2 regions of the Arthrobacter sp. zg-Y750 genome follow, and region 1 is predicted to be linked to the other one. Evidence: predicted binding sites of a transcription regulator. Region 1 holds the regulator's gene; the other holds the start of a gene.

Evidence for each region. Region 1 encodes LexA, which represses DNA repair genes until DNA is damaged. Its sites were predicted from a motif close to TCGAACANNTGTTCGA; they were not measured.
Region 2: a site for LexA is predicted at 1,944-1,959, ahead of LOC57_RS07450 (DUF6504 family protein). Genes of this name have one in related genera too.

What each region holds. Positions count from the first base shown of each region.
Region 1 is NZ_JAJJOC010000022.1:35,997-47,310, forward strand. It holds gene LOC57_RS14210 (histidinol-phosphate transaminase) at 1-719, opposite strand, end outside; gene LOC57_RS14215 (LysM peptidoglycan-binding domain-containing protein) at 784-1,170, opposite strand; gene lexA (transcriptional repressor LexA) at 1,606-2,397, shown strand; gene LOC57_RS14225 (ATP-dependent DNA helicase) at 2,503-4,539, opposite strand; gene hflX (GTPase HflX) at 4,532-6,097, opposite strand; gene LOC57_RS14235 (class I SAM-dependent methyltransferase) at 6,290-6,904, shown strand; gene dapF (diaminopimelate epimerase) at 6,918-7,844, opposite strand; gene miaA (tRNA (adenosine(37)-N6)-dimethylallyltransferase MiaA) at 7,880-8,815, opposite strand; gene miaB (tRNA (N6-isopentenyl adenosine(37)-C2)-methylthiotransferase MiaB) at 8,828-10,342, opposite strand; gene LOC57_RS14255 (hypothetical protein) at 10,439-11,215, opposite strand.
Region 2 is NZ_JAJJOC010000012.1:9,840-21,153, reverse strand. It holds gene LOC57_RS07455 (DNA polymerase III subunit alpha) at 1-1,472, opposite strand, end outside; gene LOC57_RS07450 (DUF6504 family protein) at 1,491-1,802, opposite strand; gene LOC57_RS07445 (hypothetical protein) at 2,141-2,713, shown strand; gene LOC57_RS07440 (MDR family MFS transporter) at 2,710-4,257, opposite strand; gene LOC57_RS07435 (MDR family MFS transporter) at 4,342-6,132, opposite strand; gene LOC57_RS16505 (DUF2087 domain-containing protein) at 6,291-6,863, opposite strand; gene LOC57_RS07425 (chorismate mutase) at 6,927-7,265, opposite strand; gene LOC57_RS07420 (VOC family protein) at 7,382-7,924, shown strand; gene LOC57_RS07415 (SOS response-associated peptidase) at 7,921-8,697, opposite strand; gene LOC57_RS07410 (mycoredoxin) at 8,854-9,078, shown strand; gene LOC57_RS07405 (MMPL family transporter) at 9,075-11,300, opposite strand.

The DNA of each region.
Region 1 (11,314 bases):
CCGATCCGGGCCCCGGCCAGGGCGAAAGCCTTGGACATGGTCCGGGAGACGATCAGCCGCTCGCGTCCGGGCAGCAGCTGCAGGGCGCTGGGGGTTTCCGTGTGGGAGAACTCCGCGTAGGCCTCGTCCACCACGACAACTGCGTTGGAGGCGGCGCCGGCATCGTAGGCCGCCTCGATGGCGTCCAGTCCCAGGGCGGTGCCGGTGGGGTTGTTCGGGGTGCAGAGAATGATGATGGTAGGCGCCTGTGCCCGGACCTGCTCCGCCACGGACTGCGGGTCCAGGGTGAAGTCGGCTTCCCTTGTGCCGGTGACATAGGCGGTTCCCGTGCCGCTGGCGAGCAGCGGGTACATGGAGTAGGTGGGCGGGAAGCTCATGGCCTTCCGGCCGGGGCCCCCGAAGGCCTGCATAATCTGCTGCAGGACTTCGTTGGAGCCGTTGCCGGCCCAGATGTTTTCAGCGGTGAGACCGTGGCCGAGATAGTTCGCCAGGTTTTCCCGCAGCTGGGTGAACTCGCGGTCCGGGTACCGGTTCAGTCCGGCAACTGCCGCCTGGACCTCGGTAACGATCGCTTCCCTTACATGCCGGGGCAGCCCGTGGGTGTTTTCATTGACGTTCAGCAGGATCGGCACATCCAGCTGCGGAGCTCCGTACGGGCTCAGGCCGCGGAGGTCTTCCCGCAGGGGAAGTCGGTTCAGGTTTTCCAGCTGTTCACTCACCCGTACAGCTTAAGGCGCTGCGGCACCCGGCGCGGAATCCGGTGTCCCGGTATGAAGTTCCGGGCTAGGAGGCGACGGGGATGTAGAGCTGCCGGCCGGCCGGGACCGTGGCGTTTTCCAGGTTGTTCAGTTCCACGATGTCCGCAACGACGTCCCGGGGATCCCGCTCCGGTGCGTATTCGGTGGCGAGGGACCACAGTGAGTCGCCGGTGGAAACGGATACCTGCAGGGTGCGTGTAGTTTCCGGTGAGTTCCCGGTGGCCATGGCAGGGGCGGTGAAGAAACCCGCAAAGACCAGAAGTGCAGCGGTGGAGAACATCAGGGGTGCGCCCACCAGGACGAGCCGTCCGCGGCGGGTGAGGCGCAGCGGTGCCTGGCTGCGCGCGGCAGCGGAGGCGCCGGCCGGGGCACTGGGACGCACCGAAGCGTTGGGAAGTACGTGTACTGACATGTCAATACCTTTCCGGTCCGATGAGCAGCTCCCGCGCCGTCCGGACAATCCCCGGCAGGACCGGGTATTGCGCGGGGCTTAGAAACTGCATTCGAACATCTGCTGGATCCTGCGAGGTGTCACAGGACCATACTCGAACATACGTTCTAAGTTGTACTCGAACATTTCTAGCACTTATCTACGAACATTGTCGAGACTCGCTCGAATATATGTTTGAAAAACTTGCCGCGCTCCCTTAGCGTTGAACCTGTCGGGAAAGCGGTGATACCAACTAATCACCCGGCACTGACAAAACTGAGAAAACCGGGAAACCGGGACGCCCGGGAAACCGGGAAAAGCGACAAAACGGTACGGCCAGCACCGCAGGCACGGCCGGCACATAAAGAAGAAGCCATCGGGTCCGCATCCGCGGGCCTACCGTGAAGGGAAGCCGACGTGGCCCGTGTTACCAATGGCAGCACCCCCGCCCCTGCCGCGCCCGCTCCGGCAGTGCGCACCAAGGGCCTCACCGCCCGGCAGACTAAGATCCTCGAGACCATCCAGCGCTCGGTCAGTACCAACGGCTACCCGCCCTCTATGCGGGAAATCGGAGACATCGTCGGTCTGGCCAGCCTCTCGAGCGTTACCCACCAGCTGAGCCAGCTGGAAAAGCTGGGGTACATCCGCCGGGATCCTAAACGGCCCCGGGCCATGGAAATCCTGGTCCCCCTGCTGCTTCGCGACGCGCCTTCAACCCGCCGCAGCGCATCCGGTTCGCCGGACGGTTCAGCGGCGGAAACCGGCTCAGGGTCCACGGCGGGGGCAGCATCCGGCGCCGGCAGCTCACATGTCTCCGACCTCACCACCGCGATCGACACGGCCATGGTTCCGCTCGTGGGACGCATTGCGGCCGGCGGGCCCATCCTGGCGGATCAGCAGGTGGAGGAAGTCATTCCCCTGCCGCGCCAGCTTGTTGGCCACGGCGACCTGTTTATGCTCCGCGTGTCCGGCGACTCGATGGTGGACGCTGCCATTTGCGACGGAGACTGGGTGGTGGTGCGGCGCCAGCCCACGGCAGAGAACGGCGATATTGTTGCCGCACTGCTGGAGGACGAAGCGACGGTCAAGACCTTCCGCCAGCGCAACGGCCACACCTGGCTGCTGCCGCAGAACACCCGCTATGAGCCCATCCTCGGCGACGAAGCCACCATCATGGGCAAGGTCGTATCGGTCATGCGTTCTCTCTAGGGCCGCACGCACCAAAAACAGCGCCCATAAGTACAGCGCCGCCGGCTCCCTGCCGACGGCGCTGCTGCGTTCCTGCCTCGCGCTTCCCCCTGGACGGGGCCCGGCCTAGGTCCGGGTGCCTGCGGGCTGAGCTGAAAGGCGTTCAAGGGCCTGCAGCACCACGCCGCGGTCCGTGGTGGACCAGAACGGGGGCAGGGCAGCCCTCAGGAAGCTGCCGTAACGGGCGGTGGCGAGCCGGGAGTCCAGGACGGCCACCACCCCCTTATCACCGGAGGCCCGGATCAGCCGGCCAGCGCCCTGCGCCAGCCGGACGGCGGCGTGGGTTGCCGAAACACTCATAAAGCCGTTGCCGCCGGCCTTGGCCACCGCACGGGTGCGGGCCGTCATCAGCGGATCATCGGGACGCGGGAACGGAATCCGGTCCATGATGACCAGCCGGCACGAGGCACCAGGGACATCCACGCCCTGCCACAGGGACATGGTTCCGAAGAGGCAGGTCGCGTCGTCATCGGCGAACTGCTGTACCAATGCGGACATGGTGGACTCGCCCTGGCACAGGATCGGGAAGTCCACCCGTGTGCGCAGGGCATCAGCCGCTTCCTCGGCTGCACGCCGGGAAGAGAACAGACCCAGTGCGCCGCCGCCGGAGGCCTTGATCAGCGCCTCAATCTCGTCCAGTTGCTCCGGGGATGTCCCCCGCCCCGGTTTAGGCAGGTCCTTGGCTACGTAGAGGACACCCTGCCGGGGGTAGTCAAAGGGACTGCCGACGTCGGTGCCGTTCCATTTCGGGGCACCGCTGCCCAGGAGTCCCAGGGCGCCGGCCACCGGACCGAATTCTGCTCCGATGGCGAGGGTGGCGGAGGTCAGGACCACGGTGTGACCGTCGAAGAGCCCTTCGCGCAGCCGGCCGGCCACCGACAGTGGGGCCACGTTGATGGTGGGCGGTGAGTCTTCTTCGGGCGCCGTGTATCCGGCGCCGGGAGAGAACGTGCTGGGGCGCGATGCCCAGACCACTTCACCGGAGTTGCCGGCATCAAGAATGCGGTCGCACATTTCCTGCACGGCCATGAGCCGGGAACGGGCCATCTGGCGCCCGCCGTCCACGTTCTCGCCGTCGGGCTTGGAGTCTGACAGCGCTGTGCGGGCCGAGTCGCGTACGTGCCCCAGGACCATCTCCTGGTCCTCGGACAGTCCCGCGGCCAGCAGACCGGACGGGACCGGTGCGAAGACCTGGTCGAACGCGCGGCCGGCAGCGGCCAGCGGCTCCAGGGCGGCGGAAGTGTGTTTGCGGGCTGCGGACACGGCTGCGGAGATAACGGTCCCGGACAGCTGTCCGGTGACGGCGCCGGTGACGCGGTCCTGCAGCTCGTGGGCCTCGTCAATGACCACCACGTCGTAATCGGGCAGCACGGCCAGACCCTCAAAGGCGGCGATGGCCAGCATGGCGTGGTTGGTGATGACAAGGTCCGCCACGGCCGCTTTGGCCCGGGCCTGCTCGCTGAAGCACAGTTCCGCCACGGGACACTTCTGCGCCCCGAGGCACTCCATGGAGGTCACGGAGACTTGGCGCCAGGCCCGGTCGCTGACACCTGGCAGCAGTTCGTCGCGGTCCCCGGTTTCTGTTTCCTGTGCCCACTCCTGCAGGCGGACGACGTCGCGCCCCAGTGCCGAGGTGGGTCCCCCGGCGGGCGCTGGGTGGGACACCGCCTGCTCGTGCATAAACAGCGTTCCCGCCTCGTCTTCCTCGGGGAACCCGCCGCCGGTCTTGTGGACGCAGACGTAGTTGCTGCGGCCCTTGAGCAGGGCGACATCCACTTCCCGGGGCAGCTTGGGCGCCAGGGTCTTCAGCAGGCGCGGCAAGTCCCGGCCCACAATCTGGGACTGCAGGGCCAGGGTGGCCGTGGAGACCAGGGCAGGCTTGTCGCTGTCGAGGGCATGGGCAATCAGCGGAACCAGGTACGCCAATGACTTGCCGGTGCCGGTGCCGGCCTGGACCAGCAGGTGCTCGCCGGACTCGATCGCCTCGGCCACCTGCCGGGCCATCTCGTGCTGGCCCGGCCGGTTCTGTCCGCCCATGGACGTGACCGCCGTGTCCAGCAGCTCCAGTACCTGCTCCGGCACCTGCTGCGTCTTCCTACCCATGGGTTACGAACGGCTCCAGCTCTGCAGCGAGCCCTTCACGGACCTTCACGTGCAGCCGGGTACCGGTCTCCACATGGTCCGTGGACAGGATCTCTGCGTCCTGCTGGTGGAGCCGGGACACAATCTCGCCGCGCTCATACGGCACCAGCAGTTCCAGCTCCACTCCCGGGCGCGGAATGCCTTCGGAGATCGCCTGGAGCAGCTCCGGGATGCCTTCGCCCGTGCGGGCCGAAACCACCACATACCGGCTTTCGCGCTGGCGCAGCCGTTCCAGGACAAACGGATCCGCGGCGTCGGCCTTGTTCAGCACAATGATCTCAGGCACCTTGCGGGCGTCCACCTCGGCAAGGACGGTGCGGACGGCCGCAATCTGGCCTTCCGGGTCCGGGTGCGAGGCATCAACTACGTGCAGGATCAGGTCTGCGTCCGCTACTTCTTCCAGTGTGGAGCGGAAGGCCTCCACTAGCTGCGTGGGCAGGGAACGGACAAAGCCGACGGTGTCCGCCAGCGTGTAACCGATCCCGTCTTCCGTCTGTGCCTTGCGGATGGTGGGATCCAAGGTGGCGAACAGGGCGTTCTCCACCAGCACGCCGGCGTCGGTGAGCCGGTTCAGCAGGGAGGATTTGCCGGCATTTGTATAGCCGGCAATGGCTACCGAGGGCACGGCGTTGCGCTGCCGGTTGGCACGCTTGGTCTCACGCGCCGGCTTCATGCCCGCAATTTCGCGGCGCAGCTTGGCCATGCGGGTGCGGATCTTCCGGCGGTCCAGCTCGATCTTGGTTTCACCGGGACCGCGCGAGCCCATGCCCGCGCTGGCGCTGCCCACCTGGCCGCCGGCCTGGCGGGACATGGATTCACCCCAGCCGCGCAGGCGCGGGAGGAGGTATTCCAGCTGCGCGAGCTCAACCTGGGCCTTGCCTTCACGGGACTTGGCGTGCTGGGCAAAGATGTCCAGGATCAGGGCCGTACGGTCAATGACCTTGACCTTGACAATGTCTTCCAGTCCGCGGCGCTGGGACGGAGCGAGCTCGCTGTCCACGATCACTGTGTCAGCGCCGGTCGCCGTGACAATGTCCTTCAGTTCCTGGGCCTTGCCGGAGCCGAGGAAGGTGCCGGGATCCGGCTTGAGGCGGCGCTGGATGATTCCGTCCAGGACTTCCGATCCGGCGGTCTCCGCCAGCGCGGCCAGTTCCTTCAGGGAGTTTTCGGCATCTTCTGCGGTGCCTTCGCTCCACAGTCCCGCGAGGACAACCCGTTCCAGGCGCAGCTGGCGGTACTCAACCTCGGTGACGTCTTCGAGTTCGGTGGACAGGCCGGCGACGCGGCGCAGCGCGCGCCGCTCCTCGAGGTCCTGCTGCTCGCCGTCGTGGACGGAATGCTCAGTGTTGTTGGACAGCGCCTGGGCGCGTCCGTTGTTGACTCCGGTGCGGGTCAGCGGCTTGGTCTCCACCGTTTTGGCTTCAACTGCGCTGTCCTTCGCAAGGATCCGGTCGATGACCCCTTGGATGTCCGAAGCGCTGAGCTCCGAAGCGGAGCCGGCACCGTTGACGGAACCCATGGGACGGGAGTTGTTGATGGTCATAATCTCCTTATGAGAACGTACTTAACATGGTAGGCCAGTGAACTGACATTCTCCGGCGAGACCGACCGTCTGCGCAATGGATTCCTGTCCCGACTTCCACCTGTTCCAACCCCGCAGGCACCGCTTAAATTCCTGTCCGCGCCCGGGTTCCGGCTAATCTGGACTGTTATGGGTTCAGACCACTATTTCTCTTCCACACCTTCCGGACCCGAGGTCCGACGGCCGCTGCGCGTCACGCTCAACGGCTCCGAACGGACGCTCCAGACCGCGGGCGGCATCTTCAGCCCGGACGGCATCGACAAGGGCACCGCAGTACTGCTGGACGAAGTTCCCGCCCCGCCCGCAACCGGTAATCTTCTGGACATCGGCTGCGGTTGGGGCCCGGTGGCCCTCACCCTGGCGCTGAAGTCCCCCGCCGCACAGGTTTACGCCGTGGACGTCAACGAGCGCTCCCTTGCCCTGACCCGCGACAACGCCGCTTCGCTGGGATGCGCCAACGTTAGTGCTGCCCGGCCCGAGGACGTGGATCCGGAGCTGCGCTTTGACGCCATCTGGTCCAACCCGCCCATCCGCATCGGCAAGGATGAACTGCACGCCCTGCTGCTGCTCTGGCTGCCGCGCTTGGCTCCGGGCGGCACCGCGTGGCTGGTGGTCCAGAAGAACCTCGGATCGGATTCGCTGCAGCGCTGGCTGGCCGGAGAACTGCCCGCCGGCTTTGCGGTGTCCCGCCACAGCACCGCCAAGTCCTTCCGGATCCTGAAGGTGGAACGGGCGCACTCCTAGCCCGGGCCTTCTCCTACAGCAGGATGCCGCGGGCCACCAGCACGGCCGGTCCGCTGAGTTCGACGTGTTCGCGGCCTTCGGGACCGGTCAGGAACCGGACGCCGACGACGCCGCCGGGCACCGTCACGGCCCACGCATCGGGCGCACCGGCACCGGCCCAGAAACGCGTGGCGACGGCGGCGGCGCATGCGCCGGTACCGCAGGACAGGGTCTCCCCCACGCCGCGCTCGTGCACACGCATGGTCACCAGTCCCACCCCGTCCTCCACGAGCGGCTCGGCCGGGACAACGAACTCGACATTCGTTCCGTTGGAGGGTTCGGGCTGCACCGACGGCGCGGTGGTGAGATTGGTTGCGGCCAGTTCGTCCAGCTCGGCCAGGGCAACCACCGTGTGCGGGTTGCCCATGCTGACCGACAGCCCGGGACGGGGCACTTCCAGGCCCCCGGCGTTCACCACGGTGTCCATGGACTTGGCGGCAGCGTGGTCCGGGTAGATGAACTCCCACGGGCCCATGTCCACCGCATAGCCTCCGGGCGTGCGGGTGACGGTCTTCAGCCCGGCCCGGGTGCCGATAACCAGGCTTTCACCCTCTCCCAGTTCCACCAGGTGCTCTTCAAGCAGGAAATGCACAAAGACCCGCACACCGTTGCCGCACATTTCGGAAACGCTTCCGTCTCCGTTCCGGTAGTCCATGAACCATTCGGCTTCCGGTGCGTTCTGCAGCAGTGCACGGCCTTCGGGGACGTACTCGGAGCGGACGGCGCGGATGAATCCGTCCGCACCTATTCCGCGGTGCCGGTCACATACAGCTGCCACGTCTGCGGCAGCCAGGTCATGGGATCCGTCCGTATCGGCCAGCAGCACAAAGTCATTGCCGGTGCCGTGGCCCTTGGCGAAGGGCAGGCCGGCAACGGCAGCGGGCAGGCCGGAGGCGGGCAGGGACGCGGCAGATGCCGTCGAAGCAGAAGTGTTGGTCACCCTTCAAGGATACTGGGCCGCACGGCGGCACGGACGGCATCGGCCGCTCGGGTAACCAGGGCGGGATCGTCAAAGCCCAGCCAAGTGATCCGCGGGTCGGCGCGGAACCAGGTCAGCTGGCGGCGGGCGAACTGCCGGGTGGCAACAACGGTGGCCTCCGCGGCCTCACGCACCGAGGACTTCCCGTCCAGGACCGCAAGGAACTGGGCGTAGCCCAACGCACGCGAGGCGGTACGGCCGGTCCGCAGTCCGGCCGGTTCCAGCCGCCGTACTTCCTCGAGCAGGCCCTGTTCCACCATGGCGTCAACACGGCCGGCCAGGCGCTGGTGCAGCACGGGACGGTCCACCTCCAGGCCGATCTGCACGGCAGGCTGGAAGTACTGGCGGACGGGCATAAAGGAGCTGAACGGCCGTCCCGTCAGTTCGAGGACTTCAAGGGCCCGCACCACGCGGCGGGCATCTGAAATCCGTTCTGCCGAGACCGGGTCCGCGGCCCGCAGGCGGGCCATCAGCGCGGGCAGCCCGGCGGTTTCCAGTTCGGCTTCAAGTGCCGCGCGGACAGCGGGGTCGGTGCCGGGGAATTCCAGTACGTCCAGCGCGGCCCGCATGTACAGCCCCGAACCGCCCACGAGGATGGGGAACATGCCCCTGCCCCGGATGTCCTCGACCAGTGCCCTGGCCCGGGTCTGGAACGCCGAGACGCTGGCCTCTTCGGTAACGTCCATGATGTCCAGCAGGTGGTGCGGAACGCCGCGGCGTTCGGCAACCGGGATCTTCGCCGTGCCGATGTCCATGCCGCGGTAGAACTGCATGGAATCCGCGTTGATGACTTCCCCGCCCAGTTCCAGGGCAAGGTTTACGCCGAGGTCCGACTTGCCGGATCCGGTAGGCCCGACGACGGCAATCACCGGACGCTCAGGTGCAGGGTTCATGCTGCAGCGCCCTTAGGAACGCGGGGGCAGCGCGGGCATGCCCAGCGAAACACCCGTGCGGGTGCCGGCCGGTGCGGCAGGCACGCCGCAGGATTCAGCCTGCGAACGGTCCCAGGCATCTCCGGCGCGGGACCGGCGCAGCGAATAGTCAGCGGCTGTGGCGGGATCGGAAATCAGGTGGAAGGCGGCGGCAGCGGTGACCGGGACGGTGACGAGGTCGCCCGGCCGCGGTGCGGGGGCGCCGTCGGGCACCGAGAAGTGCACCAGCCGCTGGTCCCGGGAACGCCCGGAGAGCCGGCCGGTCTCTTCAGCCTTCCGGCCCGAACCGGCAGTAACCATGACTTCTACGGTGGTGCCCACCTGCTTGGCGTTCTCCTCGGCGGCAATCCGGTCCTGGAGGGCAGTGAGCCGCTCATAGCGTTCCTGCACCACGGCCTTGGGCAGCTGGCCGGGCAGGTCGGCGGCGGGGGTGCCGGGGCGCTTGGAGTACTGGAAGGTGAAGGCGCTGGCGAAGCGGGCCTTTTCCACGACGTCGAGGGTGGCGGCGAAATCCTCCTCGGTCTCGCCCGGGAATCCGACAATGATGTCCGTGGAGATGGCGGCGTGCGGCATCCGTTCCCTCACCCGGTCCAGGATCCCCAGGAACTTCTTGGAGCGGTAGGAGCGGCGCATGTCCTTGAGGACCTTGTCCGAGCCCGACTGCAGCGGCATGTGCAGCTGCGGCATCACGTTGGGGGTTTCCGCCATGGCGTCAATGACGTCGTCAGTGAAGGCCGCCGGGTGCGGGCTGGTGAAGCGGACCCGTTCCAGGCCCTCGATGTCGCCGCAAGCGCGCAGCAGCTTGGCGAAGGCACCGCGGTCGCCGAACTCCACGCCGTAGGAGTTCACATTCTGGCCCAGCAGCGTGACCTCGATGGCGCCGTCATCGACCAGTGCTTTGATTTCGGCCAGGATCTCCCCCGGGCGCCGGTCGCGTTCCTTGCCGCGCAGCGACGGGACGATGCAGAAGGTACAGGTGTTGTTGCAGCCGACGGAGATGGACACCCATCCCGAGTACACCGAGTCCCGTTTGGTGGGCAGCGTGGACGGGAACACGTCCAATGACTCCAGGATTTCCAACTCGGCCTTGGCATTGTGCCGCGCGCGTTCAAGCAGCGCGGGCAGGGACCCGATGTTGTGGGTGCCGAAGACGGCGTCCACCCAGGGCGCCTTGCGCAGGATGGTTTCCCGGTCCTTCTGTGCCAGGCAACCGCCCACGGCAATCTGCATCCCCGGGCGGCGTTCCTTGATGGGCGCGAGCAGGCCCAGGTTGCCGTACAGCTTGTTGTCCGCGTTCTCCCGGACCGCGCAGGTATTAAAGACAACGATGTCCGCCTGCTCGCCGTCGGCCTCCACATATCCGGCGTCCTGGAGCAGGCCCGAAATGCGTTCGGAGTCGTGTACGTTCATCTGGCAGCCGAACGTCCGGACCTGATAGGTACGCGGTGTTGCCTCGGAGGCCACGGGGGAAGGAGAGGAAACAGTCATGCTCACCCTCCTAGGGTACGTCAGCCGCCGTCCCCCACTAGGCCCAATCCCTCACCGAGGCGCAATTCCGCTGCCGCCCTTAGTACCAGTTCTTGGCTAGTACCAGTTATTGGCGTGGTGGAAACTCAGTGCGTTGCAGGGGCTGCCGTAACGCGATGAGATGTACTGAAGTCCCCAGTCGATCTGCGTGCGGTAGTTCACCGCCCAGTCAGCTCCGGTTGCCGCCATTTTTTCGGCGGGAAGGGACTGTGCAATCCCGTAGGCTCCGCTGCTGGAGTTGGTGGCGCTGGTCAGCCATTCCGATTCTTTGGTCCAAAGCCGGTCCAGGCACGTCAGCTGGGATGCTTCCCACCCCCGGGAGGCGAGCATGGAAGCAGCGTAGGCCTTGGCCGCCGCAGGGTCATCCACAGGCACGGCCGCACGCGCGGCCTCGACTGCTTCCTCTGCGGCCTGCATGGCCGCGGCCTCATCCGCCGCGCGGGCCGCAGCCTGCTCCGCGGCGGCTTGCTCTGCTGCAGCCTGCTCGTCGGATTCCCGGGCGGGCGGCTGCTCCGCGGGCTGCTGTTCTGCGGGGTGCTGCCCTGCGGGGTGCTGTTCAGCTGTTGAACCCTTGGTTTCCGCGACATTCCCGGTTGTGGCACCGTCCCGGACGGGTTCTTGCGTGGCGAGCAGCGGCACCGCCATATTGACCAGCTGCAGTCCGGCGGCGGCGCGCAGGTCCTCACCTGCCGCAGTGCCGACCGCGGCGCCGGATACACCGAGCATTGCCAGGGAGCCCAGTGCTGCCGAGGCACCCATTCGCAGCCTTCGGCGGCGGCGCAGGGCGCGTCGGATACGGGTCTGTTCGCGGCGTGATGAGTCAAGTGAAGTCACAAGCGCAGGACGCTACCGGAGTTTTCTGGGAAAAGTCTCAAAAAGGTAACGACGACGTTGACTCCCCCGACATCGCGTGCAGCCGCAAACCGTTGCCCC
Region 2 (11,314 bases), on a different contig from region 1:
GCTCCGATGTCGGCTTCATCCATACCCAGGGCCAGTCCGGCGTCTCGCACCGCTCCGCGGGCCCGGTAACCGTTTTGCATGCTCATCAGCGTGACCCGTTCGGAGCCGAAGCGTTCGAAGATGCGGTGGTACACATTGTGCCGCTCGGCGCTTTCGACGTCGATGTCGATGTCCGGCAGCGTGGAGCGGTCCCGGGAGAGGAAGCGTTCAAAGATCAGGTCGTGGTCCAGCGGGTTGACGTGGCTGACTCCCAGCAGATAGTTCACCAGCGAGGAGGCGCCCGAGCCGCGGGCCGCGGCGCGTACCCCCATTCCCGTGATCATGGCCGAAACTTCGGCGACCGTGAGGAAGTAGGAGGCGAAGCCGAGCCGTTCAATAATGCCCAGTTCGTGTTCGAGCCGGTTGCGCATCTGGACCTCGGCGATGGAGTCCTGCACGCGCAGCCGGCGGGTAATCCCCGCTTCGCAGCGTTGGCGCAGTTCCGTCATGGGTTCGGCGGTGATGCCGATCACCGATGCTTCCGGCACCACTGGCTGTTTCCAGCCCATGTCCGCCACCGGGTCAATTCGGCAGTCATCGGCGAGCGCCGCAGTGTCAGCCAGCATCCGTGCCGCTCCCCCGGAGCCGTAGCCCGCTTCCGAGCTGATCTCCCGGGCAAGTGCCGTCATCTGGCGTGTGCCCTTGAGCCAGCCCTGCCCGTTGGGCTGGAGGTCAGGGAGCCGGGACAGCGAGGTCAGCGAGCGCGCGGCGTCGAGCACGTCAGCGGTGGCGGCGCCGTCCTCATCCACGTACCGCGCGGCGTTGGTGAGGATGGCGGGTACGCGCATCTCATCGGCCAGCCGGAACATCCGCACCGCGTGGGCGAGGCTGAGGTTCTCCCCCGGCGGGGCCAGGTGCGTCACCACCTCGACGGCGAGCGCCCCCGCAGGGATCAGCGAGCGCCAGCGGGCGAAGAGGGTACGCGCCACGGCATAGCTGCGGCTGCGCATGGCAACGCCGACGTCGGACTGCGGGCCTACCAGCACCGTCAGCACCGGCTGCCCGGCCTCCCCTATGGGAGTTCCGTCTTCTGCCAGTGTTCCCCGGGCATGGGCGGCCAGCTGCTCCATGCTGACGCCTACGGGTTTGCCGGTGCGTGCCCGGGAAGCCGAGGTGCCGGCGTGGGCTGCGGAGATCAGCCGGCACAGGGCACGGTAGCCGGCGCCGCCGTTGGATCCGCGGGCCAGGAGAACCACCCGGCCCGTGACGGTGTTGTGTTCGTCCAGGACGGCGAGGTCCACTCCCACAATGGGGTCGATTCCTGCCTCCATGCAGGCGCGCAGATGCTTGACGGTGCCGTACAACCCGTCCCTGTCGGTGCAGGCGAGGGCATCGGCGCCGTCGGCAGCAGCGGCAGCGGCCATCTCCTCGGGCCAGGACACTCCGTAGTGGGCGCTGAAGGCAGTGGCTGCGTGCAGGTGGATAAAGCTCATGGGGTTGGTGCTGTCCCCTCAGGCACTGGGTCTCAGTGCGTCATGGATCCGTATCAGGCGCCAGCGGTCGGTGTTCACGTGGTGCGAGAGGTCCAGGGTGCGCAGCTCGGAGTGTTCACTGACACGGGCCTGAACCCGCCAGATCTCGGTATCCACCAGTCCGGCGCCGTGGCCGCGTTCGGCCCGGGTTTCCTCTTCCCACCAGTTGCGGCGTTCATACCAGCGCACCGGATCAGCGCCCACCTTGTAGGTGTGCCCGCCCCACACCAGCCGCAGGGGCTTGCCCGCGGGCGAGCACACCACCTCTATTGCTTCGCTGAAGACACCCATTCAGCTTCCCTCCCCGCCCGGCACGTGCACACCGCACGCCGCCATCCCCGCTGGTTTTTACTGGCTGCACTGGTTGCCGGTGGTAGTTTCCCTGTTGGTTTCCTTGGTGGTTTCCCTGTTGGTTAACAACCGGCAACTAATTCGAACATATATTCGAACAGCGTCATCTTCAGTGTACGACCAGCGGCGGACAATAGGCACCACGAGGTGCCGGATCCGGTATTTTGGTCCCCGCTGACGGACCGTTCATCCACACCCGGGCAAGGGGTTACGGGCTAAACACGCCCGCCTGGTGCACACTGGTTCCAGATTCCCGTCCCCAACCGATGGAGCCAACCATGGACCCTGCCATGCACACCGGCATGCCGCCCGCCGGACAGCCTCCCCTCCAGGACCCGCAGGCCTCCCAGCAACAGACGCAGCAGCAACCCGGTCCGCCGCCGGGGTACGCCGGGGCCTACCAGAACCCGTATAACGGTGCCCCAATGCAGGGAAACCCGTACCCCGGGGCGTCCATGGCTGGAAACCCGTACCCGGGGGCACCAACGGCTGGAAACCCGTACCAGCAACTCCCCCAAACGGCCCGGGAACGCTTCGGAGGCGGGTCAATCGCCGGAATCGTCATCGTTACCATCGGCTGGGCCCTGGCCTCGATGCCCCTCATTGTCTGGGCCGGCAGTATGGGCGACTACGCCTATGGTTCCGGCTGGGGCGGCCTTGTTGACCTCATTGCCATCCTCGGCATCCTCACCCTGGTCGCATCCGTAGGCGGTTTTATTGCAGCGCTCCAGAACGGCAGAAAGAAGCTCGCGGCACGGCTGTACATCATTCCCTCCCTGGTGTGGCAGGGCGCCGTGCTGGCACTGATCCTGTGGCTCTTGTACATGCTGTTCACTTACGGCATTTCCTAGGCCTCTTCCTTCGCCTCCACCCGCACTGTTGTGGACAGCGGAATCTCCTTGATGAACAGGCACAGCACCAGGGCTGCCGCCACAATGGGCACGCTCAGCAGGAAGATGGGCGGCAGCGCGTGCCCAAACGCGGCGGCGATAAAGTCCTGCGCCGGTGCGGGCAGGCTGCGCAGCATGGCCGGGCTGAGGGAGTTGATGTCACCGCCCGCGGCGGCCCCTGCCCCGGGCGGTGCCGCGGCCATTTCGTTGCCCAGCCGGTGGATGAAGATGGAGCCAAACAGCGCAATGCCGAACGAGGCACCGATCTGCCGGAAATAGTTCGCCCCGGAGATCGCTGCCCCCATGTCCCGCCCCGGCACGCTGTTCTGCACAATCAGCACCAGGTTCTGCATCAGCATCCCTATCCCCATACCCATCACCAGCATCCCCAGGGCAGTGAACCCGTACGGCGTCGTATCCGAAATCCGGGACAGCAGCACCAGTCCGGCAATGATCACGGCACAGCCGGCCACCGGATAGACCTTGTACCGTCCCGTGCGTGAGATCAGCTGGCCGGTGCCGATGGAGGTGAGCAGCAGCCCGCCCATCATGGGCAGCATCATCAGGCCCGACTGGGTGGCGGTGGCGCGGTTGACCATCTGCAGGAAGGTCGGGAGGTAGGAAATGGTGGAAAACATCGCGATCCCGACGGAGATGCCCACCAGCACGGGGAGCAGGAAATTCCGGTTGCGGAACAGCCCAAGCGGAAGGATGGGTTCGGGGGCGCGGCGCTCCACCGGGATGAACGCCCCGGCCGCGGCCAGGGTCACGGCTGCCAGGGCAAGGATCTGCGGGCTGGACCAGGCATATGTGGTCCCGGCCCAGGTCGTCAGCATGATCAGGGCAGCGCTGGCCAGTGCCAGCAGTCCCGCGCCGGCATAGTCCAGCTTCGGACGCCTGCCCTCGGGTTTGGGCAGGTGCAGTGAGGCGATCACGACGGCGAGCGCCAGCGCCCCGATGGGCAGGTTGATGTAGAACACCCACCGCCAGGACCAGGCATCGGTGATCCAGCCGCCCAGCAGCGGGCCCCCCACGGAGGCCAGCCCGAACGCCGCCCCAATCAAGCCCATGTACTTGCCGCGTTCCCGGGGCGAGACCAGATCCCCCAGGATGGCCTGCGCCCCGATCATCAGCCCGCCGCCGCCGATACCCTGCAGGGCACGGAAAGCGATCAGCTGGCCCATGTTCTGGGACAGCCCGGACAAGACCGAACCGGCCAGGAAAACCGCTATGGCGAAAATGAAGATGCTTTTGCGCCCGAACAGGTCTCCGAGCTTCCCGTAGATCGGCAGGCCGATGGTGGCGGCAAGGATGTACGCGGTCACCACCCAGGACAGATGTTCCAGCCCGTTGAGGTCGCCCACAATGGTTGGCAGCGCAGTAGCCACAATGGTCTGGTCCAGCGCGGCCAGCAGCACCGAGAGCAGCAGGCCCGTGAGGACCAGGCCGAGGTTCCGTCCGGACTCCCCCTCCTTCTGGACGGCCTGCCCGCGGTGCCTGGGCACTGCGGGCAGAGGACGGGGCGGTACTGCCGCGATCCGCGGCGTGAGGGCTCTGTGGGACATAGGGGGCAACTCCTGGTTGGCTTCTTATTCCACGTCCGCTTCCACACGGGCGGTTTTGGACAGCGGCTGCTGCACAATGAAGAGCGTTAAGATGAATGCCGCGGCCAGGAAGGGCACTCCCAGCAGGAAGATGGGCGGCAGCGCTTCACCGAAGGCGGACTTGATGAAGTCCTGGGCGGCGGCAGGAAGGGCTTTGATGGTTTCCGGGCTGATCGAGTTCGCTCCGCCGGACGCCGGATCCCCGGCTCCGCGAGGCGCCGAGGCCAGCTGGTCATTGAGCCGCTGGATAAACAGCGACCCAAACACCGCAATACCCAGTGACGCGCCCAGCTGCCGGAAATAGTTGGCCGTGGACACCCCGGTGCCCATGTCCGTGGGCGGGACGCTGTTCTGCACAATCAGCACTGTGTTCTGCATCAGCGCTCCGATGCCCAGCCCCAGCACGAACATGCCCAAGGCAGTGAACCCGTACGGCGTCGTACTGGAAATCCGGGAGAGCAGCAGCAGTCCGAGAACCATGACAGCCGATCCGAGGATCGGGTAGATCTTGTACTTGCCGGTGCGGGAAATCAGCTGTCCGGTGCCGACGGAGGTGATCAGCAGGCCCGCCGTCATGGGCAGCATCATCAGCCCGGACATGGTCGGGGACGCGCCGTTGACAATCTGGAGGAAGGTGGGCAGGTAGGCGATGGACCCGAACATCGCCAGGCCCACGGCCAGCCCCACCAGCGTGCAGATCAGGAAGTTGCGGATGGAGAAGAGCCGCAGTGGCAGCATCGGCTCCTTCGCCCGCAGTTCCACAGGGATGAACACCGCGACGGCAGCCAGGAAAACCGCGCCCAGTGTCAGGATGGTTGGAGAAGTCCACGCGTAGTTGTTGCCGCCCCAGCTGGTCAACAGCACCAGGGCGGCGCTGCCGATGGCCAGCAGTCCCGCGCCGGCGTAGTCCAGGGCAATACCCTTGGCGCTGTTCCGCGGCAGGTGCAGCGCGCCGATGATGACGGCGAGCGCAATGACCCCGATGGGCAGGTTGATGTAGAACACCCACCGCCAGGACCAGGAGTCCGTCAGGTATCCGCCCAGCAGCGGTCCGCTGACCGATGCGATGCCGAAGGCAGCCCCAATCAGGCCCATGTACTTGCCGCGCTCGCGGGCGGGCACAATGTCGCCGATGATGGCCTGCGCACCGATGATCAGCCCGCCGCCGCCCACACCCTGGATGGCCCGGTAGGTGATCAGTTCGGCCATGCTGTGCGACTGCCCGGACAGCGCTGAGCCCGCCAGGAAAACCACAATGGCGAAAATGAAAATGTTCTTGCGTCCCAGCAGGTCACCGAGCTTGCCGTAGATGGGCAGCCCGATGGTGGAGGTCAGCAGGTAAGCGGTGATCACCCAGGACAGGTGGTCCAGCCCGTGCAGGTCCCCCACAATGGTGGGCAGTGCCGTGGAAACGATGGTCTGGTCCAGGGCAGCGAGCAGCACCGCGAGCATCAGGCCCGTGAAAATGACGGCAATGCGGCGCCCGGAATGTTCAGGGGACGGCTGCCGGCCGGAGTGCGGGTCCGGGGCGCCCGCGCCTGCGGCCGTTGCGCCGCCCGGGTCTGCCGGGGCTGCACCCGCCGGAGCCGTTCCCGGAGGGGCGGCGTCCGGAGCCGTTCCCGGAGCGGCGGCGTCCGGAGCCGTTCCCGGAGCGGCCAGCGTCGCACTGGAGTGGGCCGCCAGCGACACGGTACTGACGGGGGCACCCATGGCGCCGGTCATCCCGGCGGCGGGACGGGCTGCTCTTGTTCCGCGGGCGGTGAATTGCTCTGCCATGCGCATCTCCTTGGAAGTTTCCGCCGAGTGATGGCAGTCCAGGTGCACTTCCCATTCGACGCCCGCCCTGCCCGCCAAGTCAACGGTCGGCGGCGGCCTCCTATGCCCCCTGTACCGCTGTCCCGGCGACTGCACCTGTCCAGGCGCGGGCGGGGCTGTCAGGCAAATTCCATTCCTTCCGCCGGGCGGGGCCGGGTGAGCCAGTACTGGGTACCGGCCGGATCCCGGGCAACTATGCCCTCGTCGATGAGGTAGCGGCGGATAGCGGCGGGGTCGGAGGTGTAGGCGGCCAGGCGGTGTGTCAGGTCCTTCTCGGTAAGGACCGGCTGGAGCCCCGGCTCCGGCGGCACCGCGTGTTCGAAGACTTCGCCGGCAATCAACTGCAGCAGCTCGAGCCGGTCTGCCCGTTTGCGCGGGAAGGCCTCGATCCGGCCCCGGACCAGGAACCGGCGGGCCGAGGACTCCGGCGGCCGCACACCGGCTGCCAGCAGGTCCCGGAACACTGACGGTGCGGGTTTGGTCCGGTTTCCGTCCACCTGCAGCAGGCCTGCCTGCTGCAGCACCGCCAGCGACTTGGCTTCGTCCGCAGCGAGGTCCGCGGGGTCCAGCGGGGCGCCGTCGTCGGCTGCGAGGACGGCGCGCGCATACAGGCGCAGGCGGCGCGGGTCAGCGAGCGCGGCGGCCACGGGACGCCAGCGGTTGTCGCCGGGTGCCGGAGTTGGCCGGCTCACGCGTTTGCCACGGTCGAGGTCATGCGGCCCAACCTACCGGATGTGTGCCGCGGACGGCGGCACCTAGCTGTTGCTGAAGGCGTCCAGCTTGCGCTGGGTTTCCGTTTGGTGCCGGACCTTGAGTTCGTAGTCGATGAAGGCTTCGATCATTGCCTTGTAGGTCCGTTCCACCACGTTGCAGTCGCTGTCCTGCTCCTCGGCGGCGTGCCGGACGTGGGCAATTACTTCTTCCATGCGCTTGGGTGAGCGGACGGCGGCGTCGCTGTCCTTCAGTCCCCCGGCGAGGCGTACCAGCCGCTCCCGGCGCCAGATCAGCGCAACGATTTCCTCGTCGATCTCGTCGATTGCTGCCCGGACATCGTCAAGCTGTCCCGAAACGGATTTCTGCTCAGCTGCTTCCATGCTTAAAGAATATCCAGCACCGGGACAACCGGTGTGCAATTGCCGCTGCGCGGCGGGCCCGGCACTGATTCGCGCCATAATCGGCATTCTTGACCTCTGGATGGGAGGATCAAGACGTGAACCCCCATGTATCCGTGGTGACCGTAGGCGTACGGGACCTCGAAGTGACTTACGCGTTCTATGTGTCCCGGCTGGGCTGGACTCCGCTGCAGTATGTTCCGGAAGAGGTGCTGTTTTTCCAGGTCAACCACGGCCTGGTGCTCTCCTTCTTCCGTGCCGACCACCTCGCGGCCGAAGCCGGGCCAATGGGTGACATCCGTGAGGCGCCCTTCACCCTGGGCCATAACCTGGACTCTCCCGCGGAAGTGGACGCGGTGCTTCACCAGGCCGCAGCTGCCGGCGGGACTATCACCGCCCCGGGTACGCAGATGAGCTGGGGCGGGTATTCCGGTTACTTCACCGACCCCGACGGCGTGCGCTGGGAGGCCTGCCACAACCCCGGGCTATCCGTGGACGACGATGGCCGGGTCACCTTGGTGACCCAGAATCCTGCGGTCCTGGACCGGGAAACCCTCGATCCCGCCGGACCGGACCCGGACCCGGAGGCGGCGGTCGAGGCTGCCTTGGAGGCGTCCGCAGCGAACGGGCCGCGGGGCTAGAAGAGTACGTCCTCGCGTGCCGCGGCCGGGTCCGGCTGCAGTAGGTACGCGCCGTCGTTGCGGACATTCCCCACACCGTGGTGTGCCTTGCGCAGGTGCCAGTCCGACGCCGCCGCATACGCCTGCCCGGTTGCCGCAGCCAGCAGCGCGGCGGTGTCCGTCCCGGCGAGCGCTGCAGAGTCGAGCCAGGCGGTCATTGCCTCCGGAGACAGGGGCAGCGGCAGCCGGTCATGCAGGCCCGCGAGTTCCCGCAGCACCGGTTCGGCACTGTCCGCCGGCGGTGAGGCGACGGTCAGGATGGAGGTCGAGAGCAGCCACCTGTCCGGGTCCCCCGGGTCCTTCGCCGGATCCCGCCACCATTCATAGAGCCCGGCGAAATAAATGGGCCGGCCGTCGGTCCGGGAAACGTAAAACGGCTGCCGGACCTTGCCGGGACCGGCCATCCACTCGTAGTAGCCGTCCACGGGAACGGCGCAGCGCCGGGCGGCGACGGCGTCACGGAACGTCGGCTTCTCCAGCACCGTTTCGCTGCGCGCGTTGAACGCCCGCACCCCCACCGAGGCATCCTTCGCCCAGCCCGGCACCAGGCCCCACCGGGCCACGTGCACCTGCCGGGCCCGCCGCCCGTCCACCAGGCGTTCGAGCACTACCGGGACGTCCGACGTCGGCGCCACGTTCCAGGAGGCGCGCAGCTCAAGGTTGGCATCCGCCTCTGCTTCTGCTTCGGCCACCAGGTCCGCAGCGGCCCGGGCCATCACGTATCGTCCGCACATGCTTCCAGTGTGCCAGCGGGAATGCCGCCGGCCGGAATAGTGTTGACGCCCCTGACTACTGTTAAAGACAGGCAACCAGTTAAATCGATCGACAAAAGGAGCACCGCCGTGGCCGCCACAGCCGAAGCCTTCACCCCGGAAACCGGGACCATCACCATGTTCTCCACCAGCTGGTGCGGCTACTGCCGCCGGCTGAAGTCGCAGCTGGACCGCGAGGGCATCGGCTACACCGAGGTCAACATTGAAGACGTGGAAGGCACCGCGGACCTGGTTGAGGCGCTGAACGGCGGCAACCAGACGGTTCCCACCGTGATCTTCCCGGACGGCTCCTCCGCCACCAACCCCTCCGCTTCCGAGGTCAAGTCCCGGCTCGGACTCTAGCGCCGCGCCTCCGCGGCTGGCCCGGATCTCCGGGCCAGCCGCGAGGGCCACCAGATCCGGTCTCCGATGTCGTAGGACAGCGCCGGGACCAGCAGCGAGCGCACTACCAAGGTGTCCAGCAGCACGCCAAAGGCGACGATGAAGGCCAGCTGCGCCAGGAAGAGCACCGGGATAACGCCCAGGGCGGCGAAGGTTGCCGCCAGCACAATGCCCGCACTGGTAATGACGCTGCCGGTGATCATGAGCCCGCGGACCACTCCCTCCCGCGTGCCGTGCCCAATGCTTTCCTCACGCACCCGGGTCATCAGGAAGATGTTGTAGTCCACACCCAGGGCCACCAGGAAAATAAAGCCGAACAGCGGGACGGCCGGATCCGCGCCCGGGAAGCGGAACACATGGTTGAAGACCAGGGCGGAAACGCCCATGGTGGCCCCGAAGGACAGCAGCACCGTCAGGATCAGCAGGAACGGGGCCAGCAGAGCCCGCAGCAGCAGCATCAGCAGGAACAGGATCACCACCAGCACTACCGGAATGATGAGGTCCCGGTCATGGGCGGCTGCAGCATTGGTGTCGATGGTCGTAGCCGTTACCCCGCCGATCAGCACGTCCCCGATCCCGGCCACATTCCCGCGCATGGCGCTGACCGTCTGTTCGGCGGCGTCCGATTCGGCTGCCTCCTTGAGCGTGGCCTCCAGCAGCACTTTTCCCTCCACCACCTTCGGCGTACCCGAAGTTCCCGGTATGGGTGAGGCCTGCACGCCGTCGGCCGTCACCGGCAGCGTTCCCTCCGGTGTGCCGGTTGCATCCACCACCAGCGCGTCAACACCGGGAGTGGACAGGACCGCCCGGGCAACGGTGTCCAGTTCACTTTCCGGGGCCACAATCAGCGCCGGACTGCCCGAGCCGGAGGGGAAATGCTCCCCCAAAACCTGCTGCCCCTCCTTGGCGGAAGTCTCCCCCAGCACAAAGTCGCTTTGCGGCACTCCGGAGGCGCGCAGCTGCAGCAGGCCCGCGCACGCCACCAGCAGCACGACGGCGGGAATCACCCACAGCCGGCGCGGGTGCGCCTTGATACTCCTTGCCACCCGGGGCCAGAACCCCTTGCCTGCGTTGCCGTCCCGGTCCGGATGCGGGGAGCCGAAGGCGGGCCGGCGCGGCCAGAACGCCGCCCGGCCGGTCAGCATCAACAGCGCCGGCAGCAGCGTCATCGCGGCCAGGAAAGAGAATCCGATGCCAATGGCTGCCACCGGGCCCAGCGCCTTGTTGGAATTGAGGTCGCTGAGCAACAGGCACAGCAGCCCGGCCACCACGGTGGCGGCGGAGGCAAGCACCGGCTCGATCGTTCCCTTGAGGGCTGCCTTGGTGGCATCCCAGCGCCCCTCGTGGTCCCGCAGGGATTCCCGGTACCGGGAAACATAGAGCAGCGAATAATCGGTTGCTGCACCGATGCCCAGGATGAACAGGATCCCCTGCACCTGGCCGTTCAGTGTCAGCGCTCCGGCCTTGGCCAGGTAAAAGACCACCAGGATGGCCGCCGACAGGGCGAGGATGGACGTCAGGAGCACCAGGAACGGCAGCAGCGGTGACCGGTAGACCACCACCAGGATCACCAGCACGGCCAGTGCCGCCACCAGCACCAGCGAGGTATCGATGCCGCCGAAGGCCTCGGTGATGTCCGCCAGCTGTCCGGCCGGGCCGGTGACGTAGCTGTCCAGGCCCGAGGGGATGCCGTCGCCGGCAACCCCGCCCAAATCCTCCACGGTGGTCGCGGCGGCATCATTGTCCTGCACCGGCACAAAGATTTCCGCCGCCTTGCCGTCAGTGGAGAACTGCGGCGGGGATACCTGTCCCGCCACGCCGCTGACCCCCGAAAGCGCGGAGGCCCGGCCGGTGACGAAGGTCCGGTCCGCCTCGGTCAGGCCGTCATTGTTCACATAAACGACGACGGCGGGAATGGCATCGCTGTCCGTGAACTTCTCCTGCAGCGCGGCCACCTGCGTGGATGCCGAGCTGGCGGGCAGATACGAGGTCTGGTTGTTGTCCGCCACTTCGCTGATTTTGCCGAAGTACGGGCCGCCAATCCCGCCCACCGCCAGCCAGGCCAGCACCAGCAGCACCGGCAGCAGGAAGATGAGCCGGCCGGTCCGGCGCCCCGTCCCGGAACGCTTCTTCGGACCTTCGGGGGACGTGGGTACGCTGCTGCCGGACGCTGAGGCGTTCATGGGCCGTCCTTGGG